One region of the Streptomyces sp. NPDC054883 genome, then DNA from elsewhere that is predicted to be linked to it. Evidence: riboswitches for the same ligand, from Rfam matches in the RefSeq annotation. Region 1 holds a riboswitch; the other holds the start of a gene.
What was found. A riboswitch is a leader RNA that binds a small molecule or an ion and turns the genes downstream of it on or off. The one in region 1 is predicted to bind S-adenosylmethionine.
Positions count from the first base shown of each region.

Region 1 (4,407 bases):
CGTGTTCATCCCGCTGCTGCTCTTCCCGCTGGTGCTCGGCGCGATCGCCGTCTGGCCGTTCATCGAGTCCTGGGTCACCGGGGACAAGCGTGAGCACCACCTGCTGGACCGCCCGCGCAACGTCCCGACCCGTACGGCCTTCGGTGTCGCCTGGATCGCGGAGTACATCGTCCTGCTGATCGGCGGTGGAAACGACATGTTCGCGCAGTACTTCCACCTCTCGATCAACAACATCACGTGGTTCGTCCGGATCGGCTTCTTCGTCGTCCCGGTCCTCGCCTTCATCGTCGCCAAGCGGATCTGCCTCGGCCTCCAGCGCCGGGACCACGACAAGGTGCTGCACGGTCGCGAGACCGGCATCATCAAGCGTCTGCCGCACGGTGAGTTCGTCGAGGTCCACGAGCCGCTCCCGCAGGCCAAGCTGCACACGCTCACCTCGCACGAGCAGTACCAGCCGATCGAACTCGGCCCGACGGTCGACGAGAACGGCGTGGAGCGCAAGCCCAAGGCCACGGAGAAGCTCCGCGCGAAGCTGAGCAAGGGCTTCTACGCGGAGAACAACCAGATTCCGAAGCCCACGGTGGAGGAGTACAAGGAGATCCAGAGCGGCCACGGCCACCACTGATCCCGCATGACCGCTTGAGGGATTGATTCCGGTCAATCCTGGTGTCGCCACGGCGAGAGCCCCGTCCAGGGTCTGGACGGGGCTCTTTGCCGTCCGCCCCGGCTGGATAGGCTGAGGGCCTTCCCATTCGACGTGGGCGGCGAGTACGGGGCGGCCCACTAGCGCAGGAGCGGACCATGAACGTTGCGACCCCGGCAGGCGGCGACAGCGTGGCGGCCCGCGGGTGGCCGGGCGTCCTCGACGCCCTGCTGACCGGCCGGGACCTGAGCAGCGACGACACGGCCTGGGCCATGGACCGGATCATGCGCGGGGAAGCCACCGATGCCCAGATCGCCGGTTTCGCGGTCGCGCTGCGGGCCAAGGGCGAGACCGTCGCGGAGATCAACGGCCTGGTGCGGGCCATGTACGAACACGCCAACCTGATCGAGGTGCCGGGCCGGACGGTGGACATCGTCGGCACCGGCGGCGACGGGGCCAAAACGGTGAACATCTCCACGATGTCCGCGATCGTGGTGGCCGGAACGGGCGCCAAGGTGGTCAAGCACGGCAACCGGGCCGCCTCCTCCGCCAGCGGGGCCTCCGACGTCCTGGAGAAGCTCGGCGTCAACCTCGACCTCACCCCGGCGCGGGTGGTGGAGGTGGCCGAGCAGGCCGGCGTCACGTTCTGCTTCGCGGTGAAGTTCCACCCCGCGCTGCGGCACGTCGCGGCGGCCCGCAAGGAGCTGGGCATCCGGACCACCTTCAACTTCCTGGGCCCGCTCACCAATCCGGCGCGGGTCCGGGCCCAGGCGACCGGCGTGGCCGACGCCCGGGTGGCCCCCATCGTGGCGGGCGTGCTCGCCGAACGCGGCTCCTCCGCCCTGGTCTTCCGCGGTGACGACGGCCTCGACGAGCTGACGACGACGGCCACGTCCAGGGTGTGGTGGGTGCGCGACGGCGCGGTGACGGAGCTGCCCTTCGACCCGCGCGACGTAGGCATCGACCTCGTGGACGTGTCGGCGCTGCGGGGCGAGGACGCCTCGTACAACGCCGACGTGGCGCGCCGGCTGCTGGCCGGCGAGACCGGTCCGGTGCGGGACGCGGTGCTGCTGAACTCGGCCGCCGCCCTCGTGGCGCTGGATCCGGGTACGGGCTCTCTGGAGGAGCAGCTCGCGGCGGGCATCGCCCGTGCGGCCGAGGCCGTCGACTCGGGCGCGGCCCGGGCGGCGCTGGAGCGCTGGGTGGCGGCGAGCAACGCGTAGGCCCCGGCGAGCAACGGGTAGGCCCCGGCGAGCAACGGGTAGGCCCCGGCCGGGCGGTGCGAGAACGGCGTGAAAGGGGTGACCCCGGTCCAGCATGCGGACCGGGGTCTTGCACGTGCGGGATCTTGTGGCAGGATGCTGACCAGGTCACGAGTGACAGCGTTTTGGCCCCGGCTCGCTGTCCGGCAACCCTCCTTCCGTGGCGGGGTGCCCCGGGTGATGACCAGGCCGTAGGCAGTGAGGTCTACGGCAAGCGCGGATCCCTCGACACCAGGGATCCTGGTCCTCGAGGAGCGTTTTCCGTGAGCAAGCGAATGCGATAGGGCGTCTGCGCCCCTTCTTCACCCCTCGGTAACAGGGTCGCTTCCGCGTACCCGGAACCCCGAGACACCCCCGTGCCCCGGACGGCCGCCGAGCCGTACCCGCGTACGGGCAGACACCGAAGCCATTCCGCCCTGCCTGCCGGGAGATACCGCCATGTCCGCATCCCTGAACGCCACCGCCGATCACTCCGCCGACCGCACCGGGTGTGCCGAGCCGCTGCCCGTGCTCGGCCGGGACGTCACCGTCCCGCTCGTGACCGGCGGCGAGGTCAGCTACGCGGCCCTCGACTACGCGGCCAGTGCGCCGGCGCTGCAGCGGGTGTGGGACGACGTGGCCGCGTACGCCCCGTACTACGGCAGCGTGCACCGCGGCGCCGGATACCTCTCGCAGCTGTCCACCGACCTGTTCGAGCAGAGCCGGGCCACGGTCGCGGAGTTCCTGGACTGCCGCCCCGCCGATCAGGTGGTCTTCACCCGGTCCACGACCGACTCGCTCAACCTGCTCGCCGCCGCGCTCCCGGCCGGCTGCCAGGTCTTCGTCTTCGAGACCGAGCACCACGCCTCGCTGCTGCCGTGGGGCGACGCGCGGGTCACGTACCTCAACGCGCCGCGCACCCCGGACGAGGCCGTCGCCGGCCTGGAGCGGGCGCTGGCCGGACGGGAGCCGTACGGGCCGGCGCTGGTGTGCGTCACGGGCGCGTCCAACGTCACCGGTGAGCTGTGGCCGGTGAAGGAACTCGCCGCCGCGGCGCACGCCCACGGCGCGCGGATCGTGCTGGACGCCGCCCAGCTGGCGCCGCACCACCCCGTCTCGGTGCGGGAGCTGGACGTGGACTGGGTCGCCTTCTCCGGGCACAAGCTGTACGCGCCGTTCGGCTCGGGCGTGCTGGCGGGACGGGCCGACTGGCTCCAGGAGGCGCAGCCGTACCTGGCCGGCGGCGGCGCGTCGCGGAAGGTGGCCCGGCGCGAGGACGGGGGCGTGGACGTCGAGTGGCACACCACGGCCGCCCGGCACGAGGCCGGCTCCCCGAACGTCATCGGCGTCTACTCCATCGCCTCCGCCTGCCGGGCGCTGACGGAGGCGGGCTTCGAGGGCCTGGTCGCGCGGGAACGGCAGCTGATCGCGAAGGTCCGCGAGGGCCTGGCAGCGGTCCCCGAGGTCCGGGTCCTCTCCCTGTTCGGGGACGAGGCCCCGCGGGTCGGGGTGATCTCGTTCGTGGTGGAGGGCTGGAACAGCTCCCACTTCGCCGCCGCGCTGTCCGCCGAGTACGGCATCGGAGTCCGCGACGGCCTGTTCTGCGCCCACCCGCTGGTGCGCACGCTGCTGGGCAGCGAGCCGCAGGCCCAGGGCGAATGCGGGGCGCCGGAGGCGGCGCCGGGGGAGAGGTCGCTCAACGCGATCCGCGTCAGCTTCGGCGGGGGCACCCCGGACGAGCACGTGGAGCGCTTCGTCCGCGCGGTGCGGGAGCTGGTCGCGGACGGCGCGAAGTGGCAGTACCGCACGGAGGAAGGCCGCTGCGTGCCGGTTTCCTGACGCGCCCGGCCTTTCCTCGACGCGCCCCTCGCGCGGCTCAGCGCCGGGGGCGCTCCTCTTTTCGACGCGCCGCTCGCGCGGCTCAGCGCCGGGGGCGCTTCCCCGGCTTCGCGCCGCTGCGCCGGACTCCGTCCGGCGGCGGGGTGGTGGTTCGACGGCGGGCTCGCGCCGGGGAACGTGGACCGCGGGCCCGGTGCCCGACCGCTGCCAGGAGCGCGACTGGCGCAACGCGCCGGGTCGTTCTGCGGAGCGCGGACCGGCACTGCCGGACGGGGCCGGCTGATCGGCGCCCGCCGACGTCCCGTACGGCGACGGCCGGGGGCGTCCACCGGCGGGCCCGCGGTCGGGGGGAGGTCCCGTGCTGTGCGCCGACGGCCCGGGCGCCGGGTACGTCTGCCGGCACGCCTGCGACCGGGCGAAGGTCCCGTGCCGTACGGCGACGGCCGGGTACGTCTGCCGGCAGGACCGCGGCCCGGCGGAGAACCTCGTCGGCCACCCGGGAGCCGATGGTGGGCTGCGCCTGCGACGGGCCGGCCCGGGACGGCTGCCTGTGTCAGACCCCCGGCCAGGGGCTACGCGTCGAGGCCGATCGCGAAGGCGGCTTCCAGGTCGTGCTGGGAGTACGTGCGGAACGCCACGTGGGTGTCCGTCGCCTCGACGCCCGGGATCTTGCTGATCCGGCCC
Region 1 is NZ_JBSGYT010000024.1:53,665-58,071, forward strand. Features, by position in the region: gene qcrB (cytochrome bc1 complex cytochrome b subunit) at 1-625, shown strand, start outside; gene trpD (anthranilate phosphoribosyltransferase) at 802-1,866, shown strand; SAM riboswitch class IV at 2,012-2,128, shown strand; gene ACWGH1_RS19185 (aminotransferase class V-fold PLP-dependent enzyme) at 2,344-3,723, shown strand; gene ACWGH1_RS19190 (Lrp/AsnC family transcriptional regulator) at 4,296-4,407, opposite strand, start outside.

Region 2 (4,407 bases), on a different contig from region 1:
CTCCGCCCCGTCGAACGGCATCGCCGCCAGGAACGCCCGCGCCCATTCCGCGGTGTGGAAGCCCAGCAGGTCCGCCCCGAGCATCCCCCAGGTCAGCTCCTCCAGCACGTACCGCGGCAGCATCCGCAGGACGTCGGGCGAGGCCCACGGGGTGTGCGTGAAGTGCGCGATCCGCAGGTCGGGCCGCAGCACGCGCAGCATGCCCGGCACCAGCGCCAGCTGGTAGTCCTGGACGAGCACCGCCGCGCCCTCGCCGGCCTCCGCCGCCAGCGCGTCCGCGAAGGCCCGGTTGTACAGGAGGTACGCGTCCCAGCGCCGCCGGAACTCCGCGTCGAAGACCGGCTCGCGCGGGATGTCGTACAGGTGGTGGTGGGTGAACCAGAGCACCGAGTTCGCGATGCCGTTGTACGCGGCGTCGTACACCGCGGGATCGATGTCCAGCATCCGGACGCCGGGCTCGGAAACCCCCCTCCGCACCGCTTCCCGGTCACCCTCCGACAGCGCGGCGCAGATCCACACCGCGTCCGGCTGCTCCGCGAGCGCCGCGGAGAGGCCGGAGACGAGACCGCCGCCGCCGCGCCGGGCGCTGAGGGTGCCGTCGGGGGCGTGGGCGTACGAAAGGGGGCCGCGGTTCGCGGCGACGAGTACCTGGGAAGCCATGCCGCGAACCTAACCCCGCCGCAGGCGCCTCAAACCCGCCGCGGCGTCACGCCACGCCGCATCACGCCACGCGGCGGACCGCGTACTCCTCGACCTCCAGCATCGGCGGCCGTTCCTCGGTGTCCACGGCGTGCGTGCGCGCCACGAAGCCGTCCGGGCCCCGCTCGAACTGGGTCAGGGCGGGGCGTACCGGGGGGTACCCCCAGCGGTAGCCGGGGGAGTGCCCGCGCGAGAGCCGCAGCTGCGCCGTGCGGTAGATCGCCGCGGCCATCCGGCCGAGTGCCTGCCCGTCCTGGTGGCGGTGCAGCCGTACGCCGACGTCCACCTGGGCCAGTGCGTCCAGCCCGACCGTGTGCAGCGCGTCGACCAGCAGGCCCAGCTCCACGCCGTAGCCGACGGGGAAGGGGAGACGTTCCAGCAGGGAGCGCCGTACGGCGTACTCGCCGCCCAGCGGCTGGACGAAGCCGGCCAGCTGCGGCCAGTGCAGGTTCAGCAGGGGCCGGGCCACCAGTTCCGTGACGCGGCCGCCCTGCCCCGGCGCGTCGCCGAGCGGCCGGTCGTACATCGCCTTGACGAACTGCACGTCCGGTTCGGTCAGCAGCGGGCCGACGATGCCGGAGACGAAGGCGGACGAGAAGTCCCGCAGGTCGGCGTCCACGAAGCAGACGATGTCCCCGGTGGTGGCGAGCAGCGAGCGCCACAGCACCTCGCCCTTGCCGGGCACCGCCGGGAGCCGCGGCAGCACCGCGTCGCGGTGCACCACCCGCGCCCCGGCCTTCGCGGCCACCTCGGCCGTACGGTCGCTCGACCCGGAGTCGACCACCACCAGCTCGTCCACCAGGGGGAGCGGCAGCCCCTCGATCAGGTCGCGGCGGATCACCTCGACTATGGCGCCGACCGTGGCCTCCTCGTCGAGCGCGGGCAGCACCACGCTGACCGTGGCGCCCGACGCGCGCTTGCGGTCGAGCAGCCGGTCGAGCGGCCGGTCGGCGGCGGACCAGGAGCGGTCTGCCAGCCAGCGCTCCACCTCTTCCAGCACCCTCGGTACTCCCTGCATCGTCGCTTGTTTGGACCGGTTTGTGATCCATCTCGCGGTTCGGACGGCTGTCTCAACCGGCCGCCCCTTCGGTTACAGTCTTGAACAACGCGAAGGACCACGGCATGCCGGGGTCCTCGCGCACAAATGCCCGGGAGCGCCATAGAGCGCGCGGCCCGGTGCCATACCGCTCATCCAGAGGGGCAGAGGGACACGGCCCGTTGAAGCCCCGGCAACCCTCCAGTCGGTTCTCGCGATGCGTTTTCGACGCACCCCCGCGAGGTCCCCGGCTAGGGAAGGTGCCAATTCCGTCTCATGGCGAAGTGCGCCATGGGGAAGATGAGGAGAAAGGGCCTCGCCATCATGGCTGCACAGACTGTCGCCACCTCTGTTGATCTCGGACCCGCCACCGGCCTTTCCTGTCGCGAGTGCGGTACCCGCTTCGAGCTCGGACCCATCTTCGCGTGCGTCGAGTGTTTCGGACCTCTGGAAGTCGCCTACGACCTCCCGACCGGCGACCCCGAGGCCCTGCGCGCCGCGATCGAGGCCGGGCCGGACAACATCTGGCGCTACGCCCCGCTGCTGCCCGTCCCCGCGGACGTGGCCTCCAAGCCGAGCCTCAACCCGGGCTTCACCAAGCTGGTGGACGCGGCCAACCTGGCCAAGGAGCTGGGCGTCACCGGCAAGCTCTACGTCAAGGACGACTCCGGCAACCCGACGCACTCCTTCAAGGACCGCGTCGTGGCCATCGCCGTCGAGGCCGCCCGCGCGTTCGGCTACACCACCCTCTCCTGCTCCTCCACGGGCAACCTGGCCGGCGCCGTCGGCGCCGCGGCCGCCCGGGCCGGCTTCCGCTCCTGCGTGTTCATCCCGCACGACCTGGAACAGGGCAAGGTCGTCATGGCCGGTGTCTACGGCGGCGACCTCGTCGGCATCGAGGGCAACTACGACGACGTCAACCGCTTCTGCTCCGAGCTCATCGGCGACCCGCTGGGCGAGGGCTGGGGCTTCGTCAACGTCAACCTGCGCCCGTACTACGGCGAGGGTTCCAAGACGCTGGCGTACGAGATCTGCGAGCAGCTCGGCTGGCAGCTGCCGGACCAGATCGTGATCCCCATCGCGTCCGGCTCGCAGCTGACGAAGATCGACAAGGGGCTCCAGGAGCTGATCAAGCTCGGGCTGGTCGAGGACAAGCCGTACAAGATCTTCGGCGCGCAGGCCGAGGGCTGCTCGCCCGTGTCGACCGCCTTCAAGGCGGGACACGAGGTGGTGCGCCCGCAGAAGCCGAACACGATCGCCAAGTCCCTGGCGATCGGCAACCCGGCGGACGGTCCGTACGTCCTGGACATCGCCCGGCGCACCGGCGGTTACGTCGAGGACGTAAACGACGAGCAGGTGGTCGAGGCCATCAAGATCCTCGCGCGGGCCGAGGGCATCTTCGCCGAGACCGCGGGCGGCGTGACCGTCGGCGTGACGAAGAAGCTCATCGAGAACGGGCAGCTCGACCCCTCGCTGACCACGGTCGTCCTCAACACCGGCGACGGTCTCAAGACCCTGGAGGCGGTGGCCTCGGACAGCGGCCAGACCGCCACCATCCGTCCCAGCCTGGACGCGTTCCGCGCCGCCGGCCTGGCCTGAGGCCCGATCCACCCCTCCTGTTCCCGGAAAGGCAATAGCGCCATGAGCGTCAACGTCCGCATCCCCACCATCCTGCGCACCTACACCGGTGGCAAGGCCGAGGTCTCCGCCGAGGGCACGACCCTCTCCGAGGTCATCGAGTCCCTGGAGAAGAACCACCCGGGCATCGCGGCCCGCGTCCTGGACGACCAGGGCAAGCTGCGCCGGTTCGTGAACGTCTACGTCAACGACGACGACGTGCGCTTCGAGGGCGGCCTGCAGACGGCGACGCCGGACGGCGCGGGGGTCTCGATCATCCCCGCCGTGGCCGGCGGCTGCTGACGCCCGGCTGCCCACGCCCGCCTTCCCAGCGGAGTCACACCTGAATTGCCCCCTCCGGTAAAAGCGGAGGGGGCAATTCTGGTTGGTTGGGCGCGGTAGAGTTTGGGAAGTCCCCTCCGTTGTTCTTGCCCGCCGCATATGAGCGGGCCGCCGGATGGTTGACATTGAGTCAACATGCACGCCTGGTATGGGCCTTTGATGCCGGATGTCGGGCCCGAGTTGCCCGGGAATATGCCTAAATTTCACGTGATTTCCATATTCCTTCTTGTCCGGAATTCTCGTCGGATTGACCTGTTGCAGACAGCACCGGTGCGGATACATTCAGCCGCGGTCGAGGCGTTCCGGCGCAAGTTCTGACCCGGGTCCGCGAAGTGCGGTCCTGCGCAAGGGCCAGTAATAGGGGAGTTAGGCATGGCTCAGGGCACCGTCAAGTGGTTCAACGCGGAGAAGGGCTACGGCTTCATCGCGGTCGACGGTGGTGCGGATGTGTTCGTCCACTACAGCGCCATCCAGATGGACGGGTACCGCACCCTTGAAGAGGGTCAGCGGGTCGAGTTCGAGATCTCGCAGGGCCAGAAGGGTCCTCAGGCGGACATGGTCAAGCTCGCACTCGGCTGACCCGGCGCGATCGACCACCGACGCAACAGGTCTCAAGGACCACACACGCACGTGGGGCCCACATCCCGGACACGGGACGTGGGCCCCACGTGCGTCCCGGCCGGGGACTTCGCCCGGCGTTGCCCGAAGCCGCT
Region 2 is NZ_JBSGYT010000011.1:953-5,359, forward strand. Features, by position in the region: gene ACWGH1_RS10860 (alpha,alpha-trehalose-phosphate synthase (UDP-forming)) at 1-660, opposite strand, end outside; gene ACWGH1_RS10865 (glucosyl-3-phosphoglycerate synthase) at 722-1,699, opposite strand; SAM riboswitch class I at 1,885-2,042, shown strand; gene thrC (threonine synthase) at 2,060-3,334, shown strand; gene ACWGH1_RS10875 (ubiquitin-like small modifier protein 1) at 3,377-3,655, shown strand; gene ACWGH1_RS10880 (cold-shock protein) at 4,067-4,273, shown strand.
Region 2: linked by a shared signal. The riboswitch ahead of thrC (threonine synthase) and the one ahead of ACWGH1_RS19185 (aminotransferase class V-fold PLP-dependent enzyme) in region 1 are both predicted to bind S-adenosylmethionine.